Aliamphritea ceti: one gene and its partner. The protein of the gene in region 1 interacts with the protein of each later gene in a pairwise test. Links are inferred from orthologs where the notes say so. Each region holds a gene or a part of one and is shown in the gene's direction. Other genes may lie near its edges. The genes, in order: OCU49_RS20105 and clpA.

What was found.
Region 2: the proteins of OCU49_RS20105 (region 1) and clpA interact in binary tests that used the Escherichia coli proteins (3 or more experiments, as listed by UniProt). The link is inferred for Aliamphritea ceti from one-to-one orthologs.

What each region holds. Positions count from the first base shown.
Region 1 is NZ_AP025282.1:4,443,742-4,453,067, forward strand. Bases 2,928-6,242 are described here. They hold OCU49_RS20105 (ATP-binding protein), read left to right. Parts: upstream 2,928-3,327; coding sequence 3,328-6,042; downstream 6,043-6,242. Other genes in these bases: OCU49_RS20100 (ABC transporter substrate-binding protein), read left to right, coding at 2,928-3,331; OCU49_RS20110 (hypothetical protein), read right to left, coding at 6,056-6,242. Also shown: OCU49_RS20095 (TonB-dependent receptor plug domain-containing protein), read left to right, coding at 134-2,314; more of OCU49_RS20100, read left to right, coding at 2,366-2,927; more of OCU49_RS20110, read right to left, coding at 6,243-6,322; OCU49_RS20115 (DUF2489 domain-containing protein), read right to left, coding at 6,434-6,913; OCU49_RS20120 (vWA domain-containing protein), read right to left, coding at 7,019-8,632; OCU49_RS20125 (hypothetical protein), read left to right, coding at 8,742-9,326. UniProt on the Escherichia coli protein: Member of the two-component regulatory system UvrY/BarA involved in the regulation of carbon metabolism via the CsrA/CsrB regulatory system. Phosphorylates UvrY, probably via a four-step phosphorelay.
Region 2 is NZ_AP025282.1:2,901,634-2,906,209, reverse strand. Bases 1,563-4,576 are described here. They hold clpA (ATP-dependent Clp protease ATP-binding subunit ClpA), read left to right. Parts: upstream 1,563-1,945; coding sequence 1,946-4,207; downstream 4,208-4,576. Other genes in these bases: infA (translation initiation factor IF-1), read right to left, coding at 4,347-4,565; clpS (ATP-dependent Clp protease adapter ClpS), read left to right, coding at 1,579-1,932. Also shown: icd (NADP-dependent isocitrate dehydrogenase), read left to right, coding at 1-1,000; OCU49_RS13375 (cold shock domain-containing protein), read right to left, coding at 1,087-1,323. UniProt on the Escherichia coli protein: ATP-dependent specificity component of the ClpAP protease. It directs the protease to specific substrates. It has unfoldase activity. The primary function of the ClpA-ClpP complex appears to be the degradation of unfolded or abnormal proteins.

The sequences.
Region 1 (9,326 bases):
ACCGGATGTTTAAAACCAATTCTGGATTCTCTCGAGCTGTTTGTGCGGTTAAATATTTAAGGACAGCATTAGCAAACAAGACTCTGATCAGGATACAGAGACTATCTTTTTTGCAATATACAGCCGGACAACTATGTCGTTATCAAAAACACACTGGTCAGACTTTTACCGTTTTTCAGTGCAGAGACCACTACCTATTCAGTTGTCGCTTTTTATTGCATTGCTGAGCAGTACCTGCCTGTCTCAGGCACAGCAGGCAATCACCGCCGTTGATGAATACCTCGCCTATAACGATGAAGATTATGCAATCTCAGAATTAAACTATCTGGCTGATATCCCTCTTATTTCAGCAGCAACACGCCTGCCACAACAACGCCATGAATCACCAGCAGCGATTACAGTTATTGATCGGGCCGTTATCGATGCCTCTTCAGCACTAACCATTCCGGATCTGTTCCGTTTAGTTCCCGGCATGATGGCTTATAACACCTCGGCAAATACCTCAGCAGTTGCCTATCATGGTATGAGCGATAAGTTTCCTTCACAAATGGAAGTAATGGTTGATGGCCGGTCAATATACGTGCCGCTGTTATCCACCGTCATATGGGATACTTTAGGACTTACTGTAGATGACGTCGACCGTATTGAAGTTGTTCGTGGTTCGAACAGCGCTACACATGGTTCAAATGCATTTATCGGCGCCATTAATATTATCACCCGCTCCGGTCTGTCGAAGCCAGGAAGCAGCATAAAATATACACTTGGCAGCCTGAATACACAGAACTTTGAAGCACGCCATAAAGGCAGCTATTCACTGGGTAACTTCGCCCTCTCTGCCGGCAACCTGAGCAATGATGGCACGAGTAAATTCAAAGATGATGCGACACGAAAATACCTAAACTTCAATACCGTGATCACCCCAAATCTCCAAGACACTCTGACGTTTAATCTGGGTGTGAGTGAAGGTTATACCAACATTGGTGATATCGACAGTACACCGGATCTCACACAACGCACCTATCACACCAACAGCCAGCATATTAAATGGCAGCGCATACTTCAGGACGAAGCTGAAGTAGAAATCCAGTATTCACATAATTATTACAATCTGGAAGCACCACTGTTTGATGTAGCAGCGGTACAACGATCTCTCAGCCCGTCTCTCACATCCGCCCAGGCTGAAGCTTTTATTGCTGCAAACCCTGTTCGTCAGACCAGTGAAGTCGGGGATATCGAACAGCACGATATTGAAATGACCTGGCGGAAGCAAATATCCCCAGTCAATCAGTTTGTAATCGGTGGCGGCTATAAGTTTGATCAGGCCCGAAGTCTCGAGCTATTAGATACCACAGACTGGATCAGCGAGGAGCGCACCCGTATTTTCTCCAATTGGGAATACAGTGGTATCAACGACTGGGTTTTTAACGCCGGCGCAATGGTTGAACAGGCTACTGCAGGAAACAGCAAAACACGTATTTCCCCGCGCTTAGCCGCTAACTATCAGCTAACAGACACCAGTGGATTACGCAGTTCGGTCAGCCAAGCGTATAGAATGCCATCTTTGCTGGAAGCTAATATGCAAAACATCATCCGCACTCCCAGCTTTCTCCCGTCATCTTCACCGTCCATTTACACAATAGAAACACTGGCTAATCCTGATATTGAACCTGAGCGATTACGATCACTGGATGTTGGCTATTTTAAAAACTGGCCTGAATATAACAGTCAGGTTGATCTGCGAATATTTTACGAGCGTATAGACAACGGTATCGCCACTGCTTTTCAACCAATAGCGAACCCGGCAAGCACAGCTAGCGGTGATACACGTTACCGCACAGAAACGAATGGTGCAGAATGGAATAACAGGGGCTTTGAAACCCAGATTCGCTATCAACCCAATGTTGAATTCAACCCACTGATATTATTTAACTACAGCTATATTCACGTCCGCGGCTTTCGCAATAAAGGCCACAGCAACGTAGGTGACGCTGACGAGATTGATCGTTTAGAAAACCGTACACCAATGCATACGGCATCGTTGCTGGCCAGCGTGACACTTCCGGAAAACCTGCAATTCAGTATTTCACACTTTTACATGTCTGAAGTTAAATGGCTGGAAGGCAGTGGCAATGTGCCTAACCGTCAGTACAACCGAACGGATATAAAAATCAGCAAAGGCTTTAAATATCAGAGTGGCAGCGAACTGAAAGTAAATTTTCTTGTGCATAATCTGCTAGATGATCCATATCCGGAATTCTATGCCGATAACCTGTTTGACCGACGGGCTTATATGCAAATGGAACTGAGTTTTTAAGCAGTAATGGAATTTTGACCTTAGGTCACCGATCAATGTCAGAGTAAGCATATGGATAGGTGTGTACTGACCAGCTTTAAGCTCCGAAAAGGGCTAAAAATTTTGCAAAGCCTGCTCTGCTGGTTTTGCATTGTTAACCTGTGCGCTGCCAACGCAGCTGCAAAGGCTCTGGTCGTCCTGAGCAATGAACAGCAACCCTATCAAATCGTTAACCGTGAAATCATTTTACAGTCTGAAGGCCCTGCGCCCCAGAGCATTTCTCTGGAAAACTTACGTAAACTCCCCCCTGACTATTTACAGCAGTTCGATCCGCTGATTACTGTTGGCAGTGCCGCAGCAGACTATATCTTCAGTCAGGCCCCTGCCAACAGTAAAATAATCAGCAGCTTTATTCCCAAACCCAGTTTTCTGAGTTTACAAAAGCGCTATTCAGCCCGACAGCAGGCCATCAGCCATACGGCTATTTTTCTTGACCAACCTTATTACCGTCACGTTATCCTGGCACGGGCTATACAACCAAACGCCAAGAGCCTTGGCGTGATCCTCGGACCAACTACAGGCAAAGATCTGCAAGCCATTGAAACCGTCAGTAAGTCGCTTGGCTTTACACTCAACCATGATGAATTAGTCAACAAAGATAATCCTTTGCAAATGCTGCAGCCTATCATGGCTCGCTCCGACATTTTTCTGGCATTACCCGACCAGGCTATTTTTAACCGTACCACGGCCAAATGGATTCTTTTCATGAGCTATCAGCAACATATTCCGCTGGTAGGTTTCTCCCGTAGTTACGTTGATGCCGGCGCGATTGCTGCGGTGATTTCCACACCGGATCAGATAGGTCTGCAGACCGCTGAAATTCTTAATGCTTACAACCGTGAAGGCACCTTGCCACCAGCAAATTACAGTAATTACTTTTCCGTCATTACCAACCCTCAGGTAGCCCGCAACTTGAATATTGAATTGCCTGTTCCCTCTCAGCTCGAAGCCCGTATCAAAGAGGCAGACCTAAGATGAGTCTACTGAAAAACGGCTTTGGAAAAGGCATTCGACTAAAAGTATTCACTATTACTTTGGTGCCGCTGCTGGTAATGACTCTGATACTGGCGGGATATTTTATTTCCACCCGTATTGCAGATAACGAAACTGCATTGGTCGAAAGGGGAGCAACTATGTCTCGCCTGATGGCTGCTGCCGCAGAGTTTGGCATCATCTCAGAGCTGACTCCGCAACTTAAGGCCCTGAGTAAAGGCCCGATACAGGAAGCTGACGTTAAAGACGTAATATTCCTCAATGCTCAGGGACAACTTATCTATCGGTCGACTGATATCGATTTTCAGTTTATTCCGCGACCATCTCCTACGTACAACAGACAAAACGGCTACTGGCTGTTTGCAACACCGGTGATGGCGACTGGCATACTGATAGACGACTCACCAGAATATGCAGAACAGCAGTCACCACAAATCCTCGGCTGGGTTGTCATTGCGATATCCAGTGAACCCATGCGCCAGCGACAACTGGATATCATCGCCAATAGCCTCATATTGTTATTAATAGGCATACTGGTCACCTTCATCGTTGCCGCCCGTGTTGGCCACACGCTGACGGATCCAATAATCGATCTCACCCAGCTGGTTGGCAAATTGCAGCAAGGACAACTATCTGCCCGGGCCACAGAACAATCCAATGCGGAAATCGGTTCGTTAGAACGTGGCATAAACCTGCTCGCCGAAAGGGTACAGGCGTCTAATCAGTTACTGGAAAGCCAGGTAGATAAAGCAACCCAGCGTTTACGTAAAACCATGCAGTATCTGGAAACTCAGAACCATGCTTTACACAGAGCCAGAGAGCGAGCTGATCAGGCCAATATGGCCAAGGACGAATTCCTCGCGCGAATGAGCCATGAATTGCGCACACCGCTTACATCAGTTCTTGGTTTTACGGGTCTGCTCAAACAAACAGAGCTAAGTTTTGAACAGCAGGAACACTGCCGAATTATTAGCCAGACTTCCACCATGTTACTAGCCATCATTGATGACATTCTCGATTTTGCAAAACTGCAATCCAACGCTATCCACCTGGAAAGTATCCCGTTTAACCCGGAAGAATGCATTCATAGCGCGATTGAGATGCAGGCACAGAGTGCTGCAACCAAAGGGTTAGAATTAATTTATCAGGTCAGTGAGGACATTCCGCCAATTGTACTCGGGGATCCAATGCGTTTACGCCAGGTTGCAACAAACCTGATAGGCAACGCCATTAAGTTCACCGAAGAAGGCCATGTAATGGTCAGCCTTAAACGACTGGAAACAAACGACAATACATTACGCATCGAGCTTTCCGTACTCGATAGCGGTATTGGCATTAATCAAGACCAACAAGCGCATCTTTTCAGTGCATTCTCTCAGGCTGATTCATCTATAACACGTCGTTTTGGTGGTTCCGGGTTAGGCCTGGTCATTGTGCGTAAGCTACTGGAACTGATGGAAGGAGAAATTCGTCTTAGCAGTATGGAAGGGCAAGGTACCGAATTTATATGTACTCTTAATTGTCTGCCAGCAACACCTGCTGTGGCAGGCACGCCACCCCGCCCACTTAGCCATACGAAAGAACTGATCATCTTTGATCAGCACCGCAATAGCCTGCAGGTACTTAGCAAACTGGCTCACAGCGTCGTCACACAGATTATCCCGTGTCGAACTCTGCAACATCTGAGCAGCCAGCTGCAGCAAACATCCGGCAGTAACAGCTCTCTCATTTTCGGCTTAAGTGCGGATCCGGATATTGCACACCAGCAAAAACGCAGTATTCCAGAAATATTCAAAGGCGTTAAAGGTAACATTTTGCTTTTGGTGCCCTCACTTAACAATGATGTTACTGAGCTCACACAAATACAGAACCACCACAACATTACCGTGCTGACAAAGCCGTTACGCAAGATTAATCTGAGTAAGTGGCTGAGTCATTCAGGTACTCAGTCCGGCCGTTCACAGCTCACCAGTAAACTGCCAAAACTGACATCCGGCACTAAAGTACTCATCGCTGAAGATAACGACTTTAACCGCCTGCTGCTAAGCAGAATTATGGGTACCGCTGGCGCGTCAGTTATTGAAGCGATGAACGGTATGCAGGCGATACAGCTGGCTACCGAACATCAACCAGACATTATTCTGATGGATGTACATATGCCTCGTATTGACGGTATCGAAGCCACTCTTCAGATTCGTCAAACGTTACCGCAGATACCCATAGTTGCATTGACCGCAAATGTTGTTTCCAGCGAAGAACAGGCTTTAATTCATGCCGGTGTAAACCGTATCGAATACAAGCCTATTAACGATATTCGCCTGCTGAATACTATGCGTTTGTTGCTGAAGCAAGAGCTGGGCAGCTTACCGCCTGCAGCTAAACCTCATGACGAAAAAAGCGCCACAGATCTGAGCAATTACAAGCTCAATGCGGCAGACCTGCATGCCGAGCTTCTGCGTCAGCTGACCTCATTGCAAGAAGGATTTTCTGCTCAGGATATACATAAATTGCGCAATCATGCGCATCAGTTAACAGGACTTGCAGGGCTGTTCGAATTACCGGCACTGGAACTAGCCAGTATCGACCTCACACACGCGGTCAAAAAAGCAGATATTCGCAATAGCTGGCACTGTTTGTGGCGATTACAACGTCTTATTGAGCATCAGCAATATAACGATGAGACAGATGGAAGTTAAAGATAAGATTTAATCAGAAATCCCGGGTTACAGGTGTGTGTTTAATAATGTCCGTCAGCTTCTCTGCCTGCTCATGAATAAACGCCCGTCCGGCCGCATCATATAAACGCCCGTGCAACCCAGGCTTAGCAGGCAGTTCAGTTAGGCCTTCATCAAATTCATAGCAGCCACGACGAATACCTTCTAAAGCTTCATCATGAAAGATTGGTGATCCAAGAAACACCGCCCAGGCTTGCTGGCCTGTCGTGCCATCGTTTATACCCTGCAAAAGTGCAAGCACTGACTTCCTGCTTGGACGATATGTAGGCGTACGACCAAACACCAAAGCCACGATTAGCAGTAACAGAAAAATTAAGGTAACAAAAAAAATCAGAAGAAATTGCATACTTACTTAATGATAACGATCAAAAGGATGTTGCCGCAGCTTACCTGCCGCAATTAAAACAGCGCCTTTGTGGGTATTTTCAACATCATCCATTAGTTGCATATGCGGAAGCTTTTGCTTAGTTTTTAATGCTTTCCATTCCTTTAAGCGGGGAATATGCCGAGTCTTTTCGTACACTTCGCTGAAAACTGCAAAATCGTCGTTCATACAAAGCTGCGGATCTAAGTTATCCAGTAGCATACGACAACGAATTGAGCCTTCAACCACGGACATTTCTTCATTCATCAGTGTTTGCGCAATCACCTGTAAACTTTCAACTAAATATGCACGGTGTTCCTGAGCTTTTTTTGCGACAGTCTCCAGACGACGCTGGTTCTCTTCACGCTGGGATTTTTGCTGACCTAACACTCGCAAAATAAACCACAGCGAACCGGCACTCACCACCAGCCCTAACATTATTAACCCATACACCACAGTCTCAGACATCCACAACCTCTACCCTCTCTTATTCACTATAGAATGTATTATCCCCTAAAACCGACCAGAGCTATAGAGCTCTGGCCTGTTCTGAAAATAAGCGACGATGATTTTTCACAGCTCTGCTGTCAGCTGTAACTGTTGAATAAAACCTGCCCGATACCCATAAATATCCTGGCCTTTCCCCTTTCGGGCTAATTCAGCCAGAGACTGCCAGCTAAATGCCGATAATGACTGATGATTACGCAACTTCTGACCATATCCGGCAACAGCAGCCGCAAAATGGAAATCCTGACTACAGCTCTGTAAAAGCTGGCAATTTCTATCTGCACGAACGGCTAATGCCTGTTCCTGACTGTTACCACCTTGCTGTATTTTATAACGTAATCGAATATAGCCAAGCTCAGTATTATCAACCATGTTATAACGATCATCAGATGACTGATAACGTAATGCATGGGTAGATGGCTGGTCCTGTAAAATCAATTCATACAGCGCAGTAGCAGTCTGGCCCGCGCCAACCTCACCAGCATCAGTTCGCTCATCTAAAAATGCTTCAGCTTCCAACTGGCGGTTTTCATAACCAATTAAGCGGTAACTTTGTACAACGGCCGGATTAAACTCTACCTGTATCCGGGCATCCCATGCCAATGTATGAAAATTAGCCGCCATTTGCTCAATCAGTACTTTACGCGCTTCCTGAAGTGAATCGATATACGCAGCATTACCATCTCCCGCATTACTTAAGGTTTCCATAAGATGATCGTTATAGTTACCCTCACCAAAGCCCAACACACTCAGACTAACGCCTTGGCTCCGCTGCTCACTTATATAACGTTCCAACTCCTTTACACCGGTCATACCTAGATTAAAATCACCATCGGTAGTGAGTAAAACTCTGTTTACGCCCCCTTCAATCAGATGCTCTACTGCAGTGCTATAGGCCAGTTTTAAACCACCTTCACCATAAGTACCACCACCTGCATCCAAAGCATCAATCGCATTTAGAATTTTTCTCCGCTGATTACCGGGTGTAGCATCTAATACTTGTCGTGCGTTACCGGCATAAGTAATCAGGCTTATTTTGTCGTGTTTATTCAATTGTTTGACTAAAAGTTTTAGCGATTGTTTAACCAATGGGAGTTTCTTAGCACTCGACATCGAACCTGATACATCCACCAAAAATACCAGATTAGAACCTCTGTCACTGTTCATATCCCGGGCTTTCATAGCAACTTTCAGCAAGCTTGCTTTTGAACTCCAGGGACTGGCACCCAGCTCATACTCAAGAGATAAAGGTGTTGTTCCTTTAGGTTGTGGATAATCGTAGCTAAAGTAGTTCACCAACTCTTCTGTACGTACGGCATCTACCGGCGGCAAACGTCCCTCATTAATAAAACGTCGTACATTTGCAAAACTGGCAGTATCCACATCCAGGCTAAACGTACTTAATGGACGGGATGCTGGAGAATGCGACTGATTATTTTCGAATCGCTGATAATTTTCTGTAGAGATACCCGGCACCATCACTGGCATATAGGTACTATCAGCCTGCAGGCTGCGCTTCCCCATCTTAGATAGCAGTTGAACCTGCGGCTCTTGCAAAACCTCCGCAGAAGTTTCGATTTTCTTCTCAGATTGTTGGTACTTTTGCTGAGCACAACCAGCAATACCCGTAATAACGACCGCCGAAACCGCCAGTGCCAAATGTTTTGTTTTAACCGACATACTGAATTCCTCACATAAAGTATTTGCACCTATGCTAGGTTTTCAGCAAGCTATGTACTGATACCAGTTCAAGACAAAAACGGGCTTCTGATTCTTATAGTTTTATGTTATGGCAAATTTATACAGTAAAATTCATCGCCTCAAAGCCCAGGGCTGGACCTGGGACGAATTTCTTCAGCAGATAAGTTTAATTTATCCGCCAGGCATCGATGAAAAAACACTCTATGGGCTATATCGTCACCCCCACAGAAAAGCCTCACGCCATATTCGCCAAATATTAGAGCAATTACACGATCAGTGTTTTCCTTCCCCTTTCCCATCATCTGCTGAAGCCCTGATTGGCCTGTATAACCGACAGGTAAATAACCCTAAACAACCAGACCTTACTGCAGACCAGATGGCATTAAGCGCGTACTTAACAGAGGCATGTCAATATGGCCCCCTGCTCTATCGAGCACGCCTTTACTGGCTTTCAGCGAACATCCAGCTGGATCAGCTAAGTGTATTCCGTAAAAATGGTAAGCATGAACAGTTAAATCTGGCACAACAGCAGGGTATTAAAGATTATCAACAGAGCCTTTCCCTATTAGAAGAAGCAATCCTCACAACTAAAACTGGCGCCTCTATAGATGTATTCACGCTCTATAAGTTACGCCAGAATATGCTGGCCTGTTATCTGAATGCTTTATCGCCC
Region 2 (4,576 bases), 1.5 Mb from region 1 along the record:
GGATGAGACTTTACGGGCATTTAAAGAGTTTGCAGTCGGTATAAAAGGGCCGCTGACTACGCCTGTAGGTGGGGGTATTCGATCGCTGAATGTCGCGCTGCGTCAGGAGTTAGACTTATATGTCTGTCAGCGACCAGTGCGCTGGTTTAAAGGAGTCCCGAGCCCGGTTATTAAACCTGGTGATGTAGATATGGTGATTTATCGGGAAAACTCTGAAGATATTTATGCGGGTGTTGAGTGGCAGGCTGGTACCGCTGAGGCACAAAAAGTTATTGATTTTCTGCAGCAGGAAATGGGGGTAACTAAAATTCGCTTCGATCAGATGTGCGGTATAGGTATCAAGCCGGTTTCTGAGGAAGGTTCTAAGCGTTTAATACGTAAAGCGCTACAGTATTGTGTTGATAATGACCGGCGTTCTCTAACTCTGGTGCACAAAGGTAATATCATGAAATTTACCGAAGGTGCATTTAAAGAGTGGGGCTATGAGCTTGCTAAGCAGGAGTTTGGTGCAGAGCTACTTGATGCGGGTCCCTGGCTGAGTTTTAAGAATCCTCATTCGGGGCGCGAGATTGTTGTTAAGGATGTAATTGCAGATGCAATGTTGCAGCAGATTCTTTTGCGTCCTGCTGAATATGATGTTGTTGCTACCCTGAATTTGAATGGTGACTACTTATCCGATGCGCTGGCAGCGGAGGTAGGAGGGATAGGCATAGCACCTGGTGCGAATTTATCTGATCAGATTGCAATCTTTGAGGCAACGCATGGTACGGCGCCAAAATATGCAGGCAAGGATATGGTTAATCCAGGTTCTATTATTCTATCTGCAGAAATGATGTTGCGGCATCTGGGTTGGATAGAGGCGGCTGATCTTATAATTAAAGGTATGGATGGCGCTATTGCAGCGAAAACGGTGACCTATGATTTTGAACGTTTAATGGATGGTGCGACTAAAGTTTCCAGTTCAGGATTCGGAGCGGCGATTATCAAGCATATGCAATGAGGTTTTGCAGGCATAAAAAAAGGCAGCTTAGGCTGCCTTTTATTGTATGAAGTAAAGCTAGGCTTTAGTGCGTCGGGAAGACCTTATTAAGAATTTTCCGCTTGTTCTAATGCAGCCACTTCAATAGGCTTTATGTTGATCGCGTGAATACCCTTAGGTCCCGGTGTCGTCTCAAAACTCACTTCCTGGCCGGCTTTCAAACTCTTGTAGCCATCGATAAGTATTACCGAATAGTGAGCAAATAAGTCTTCATCATGTTCTTGCGATATAATAAATCCGAAGCCTTTGGCGTTATTGAACCACTTGACTTTCCCTGTGTACATTGGTGTCCCCCAATATCCGATTAAAACTTCGACCCTAATCTCCCTGGGTCTGTTAACTGAACGACCTCTTGTTGATACAATGTACTACAGCTGAGGTGCTTCCATGTTCCTGAAAAGTGTCTTGCAGGGACTACCGATACAACAAATTTATTATTCCTCCTGCAGAAAAAATTATAACATTCTTCGGAGTTAGACGAGCATTACAAGACTCCCCATTATGAGATACAAAAATTGGTAAATATTGTGAAATGTGATATGCGTCATTTACAAGGAGCCATCCGTTGCTCTAGCGACGACCAGGATCCGCATGATCATGGGACTGGTGTCGTCGAAGAAGTTTCTAAACCTGAACTAAAACGTCCATCAATGTACCAAGTACTAGTGATGAATGATGACTATACCCCTATGGACTTTGTGGTGGAAATATTAATGGTTTTTTTCTCTATGAATCAAGAAAAAGCCACACAAGTTATGTTAACGGTCCATACTAAGGGTAAGGCTGTGTGTGGTGTGTATACCCGGGATGTCGCAGAAACTAAAGCAACTCAGGTGAATCAGTACGCTAAGGAGAGTAAGCACCCGTTGCTGTGTGAAGTCGAGCAAGCGTAGCGGAGCGATTATTATGTTGAATAAAGAATTAGAAGATACGCTAAGTGTGGCTTTTAATAGTGCTCGCGCAAAACGTCATGAGTTTATGACGGTTGAGCATCTGTTGTTGGCTTTGTTGGATAATTCAGAGGCCTACTCTGTACTGCAGGCATGTGGAGTTGATGTAGATAAGCTAAGAATTTCCCTGTCATCTTTCATAGAGGATACAACACCTTTACTACCGGATAATATTCCTGATCTTGAGACTCAGCCAACGCTGGGTTTTCAGCGTGTTTTGCAGCGGGCTGTATTTCATGTTCAGTCATCAGGTAAGTCTGAAGTTACTGGTGCTAACGTGCTGGTGGCAATTTTCAGTGAGCAGGAAAGCCAGGCTGTATACGTGCTTCAGCAGCAGGGTGTTGAGCGTATAGATATTGTTAATTATATCTCTCATGGTATTTCCAAAGTCAGCGATGCTGATGAGCCGGCTGCGCTGGATGATTTAAGTGAAGCCAGTGCGCCAGCTGAGAAAGACAAAAGCCCTCTCGCTAATTATGCAGTTAATCTGAATAAAGAAGCAGAGGCTGGCAATATCGATCCGCTTGTAGGGCGTGATGATGAAGTTGAGCGAGTGGTACAGATTCTTTCCCGTCGGCGTAAGAATAATCCATTACTTGTCGGAGAAGCTGGTGTCGGTAAAACGGCCATTGCTGAAGGTCTGGCTAAGCTGATTATTGAAGGTTCAGTACCTGAAGTTATTTCCCAGAGTACTGTTTATTCGCTTGATCTTGGTGCTTTGCTTGCAGGTACGAAGTACCGTGGCGATTTTGAGAAGCGCTTAAAAGGTTTGTTGAATGAAATTCGCAAGCTTGATCATGCCATTTTATTCATTGATGAGATTCACACCATTATTGGTGCAGGTGCAGCATCTGGTGGCTCTATGGATGCTTCAAATCTGCTTAAGCCTCTTCTGAGTTCGGGGCAGTTGCGCTGTATTGGTTCTACAACCTTCCAGGAATTCCGTGGAATCTTTGAAAAAGACCGTGCGCTAGCGCGTCGCTTCCAGAAAGTAGATGTTCTTGAGCCGTCTGTTGATGATACATACCGAATTCTGCAGGGCTTGCGCAGCCGCTTCGAAGAGCATCATGAGATTAGCTACACAGATAACGCGCTGCGGGTTGCATCTGAGCTGGCGGACCGTTACATCAATGATAAGCACATGCCTGATAAGGCTATCGACGTGATTGATGAGGCCGGGGCGTATCAGCGCCTTGTGCCTGAAGATAAGCGTGCTGAGCTGATTGATGTCGCTGAAGTTGAAAGTGTGGTTGCTAAGATCGCCCGTATTCCTGTCAATAACGTTACTGCATCGGATAAAGAACAGCTGAAGAAGCTGGACAAGAATCTGAAAATGGTTGTGTTAGGGCAGGAAGAAGCTATTGATACTTTATCTGCTGCAATCAAGCTTTCCCGTGCAGGGCTTAAAGAGCCAAACAAGCCGGTTGGTTCATTCCTGTTTTCTGGTCCGACCGGGGTTGGTAAAACTGAGGTAACTTCTCAGTTAGCGCGGATAATGGGTATCGAATTGATACGCTTTGATATGTCTGAGTATATGGAGCGTCATACCGTATCCCGTCTGATTGGTGCTCCACCTGGTTATGTTGGTTATGATCAGGGTGGTTTGCTTACCGAAGCAGTTACTAAGTCGCCGCATTCTGTGCTGTTGCTGGATGAAATTGAAAAAGCTCATCCTGAAGTATTCAACTTGCTGCTGCAGGTTATGGATAACGGTACGCTGACAGACAATAACGGCCGTAAAGCTGATTTCCGTAACGTGATTTTGGTAATGACGACTAATGCGGGTGTTGAGCAAATGAGTCGTGCCTCTATTGGCTTCACACATCAGGATCATACGACTGATGGTATGGAAGCCATTAAGAAGATGTTTACGCCTGAGTTCCGTAACCGTCTGGACGGCATTATTCAGTTTAAAGCTTTGCCTATGAGTGTTATCAAAGGTGTGGTTGATAAATTCCTTACTGAGTTGCAGGTGCAGCTTGATGATAAAGGGGTTCAGCTAAATATTGATGATGCTGCTCGAACTTGGCTGGCTGAAAAAGGCTATGATGAAACTATGGGCGCGCGTCCTATGCAGCGTCTGATTCAGGAGCAGCTGAAAAAGCCTCTTGCAGAGATGATTCTCTTTGGTGAGTTGTCTGATGAAGGTGGTGAAGTTGAAATCAGCGTTGATGAAAACGATAAGTTGGTACTCGATGTGGTTGCCGCAATGGCATGATCATCTGTACTGACCGTCCATAAAAAAACCGCTTGTGAAAACAAGCGGTTTTTTTATTAAGGGTCGGCGCTGGCGGACAGCTATAGATGCTAAGTTAATCAGCAGTTAGCTAATAAGTTGCAGAGCCGAAAAACCGTAATTAGCGGGCGCGGTAGGTGATGCGGCCTTTGGTCAGATCGTAAGGTGTCAGCTCAACTTTTACCTTATCGCCAGTCAGGATGCGGATGTAGTTCTTACGCATTTTGCCAGAGATATGTGCAGTCACAACGTGACCGTTTTCAAGTTCTACGCGAAACATGGTGTTAGGCAGTGTGTCGGTGACAACGCCTTCCATTTCAATACTATCTTCTTTTGACATTAAGTACCTAC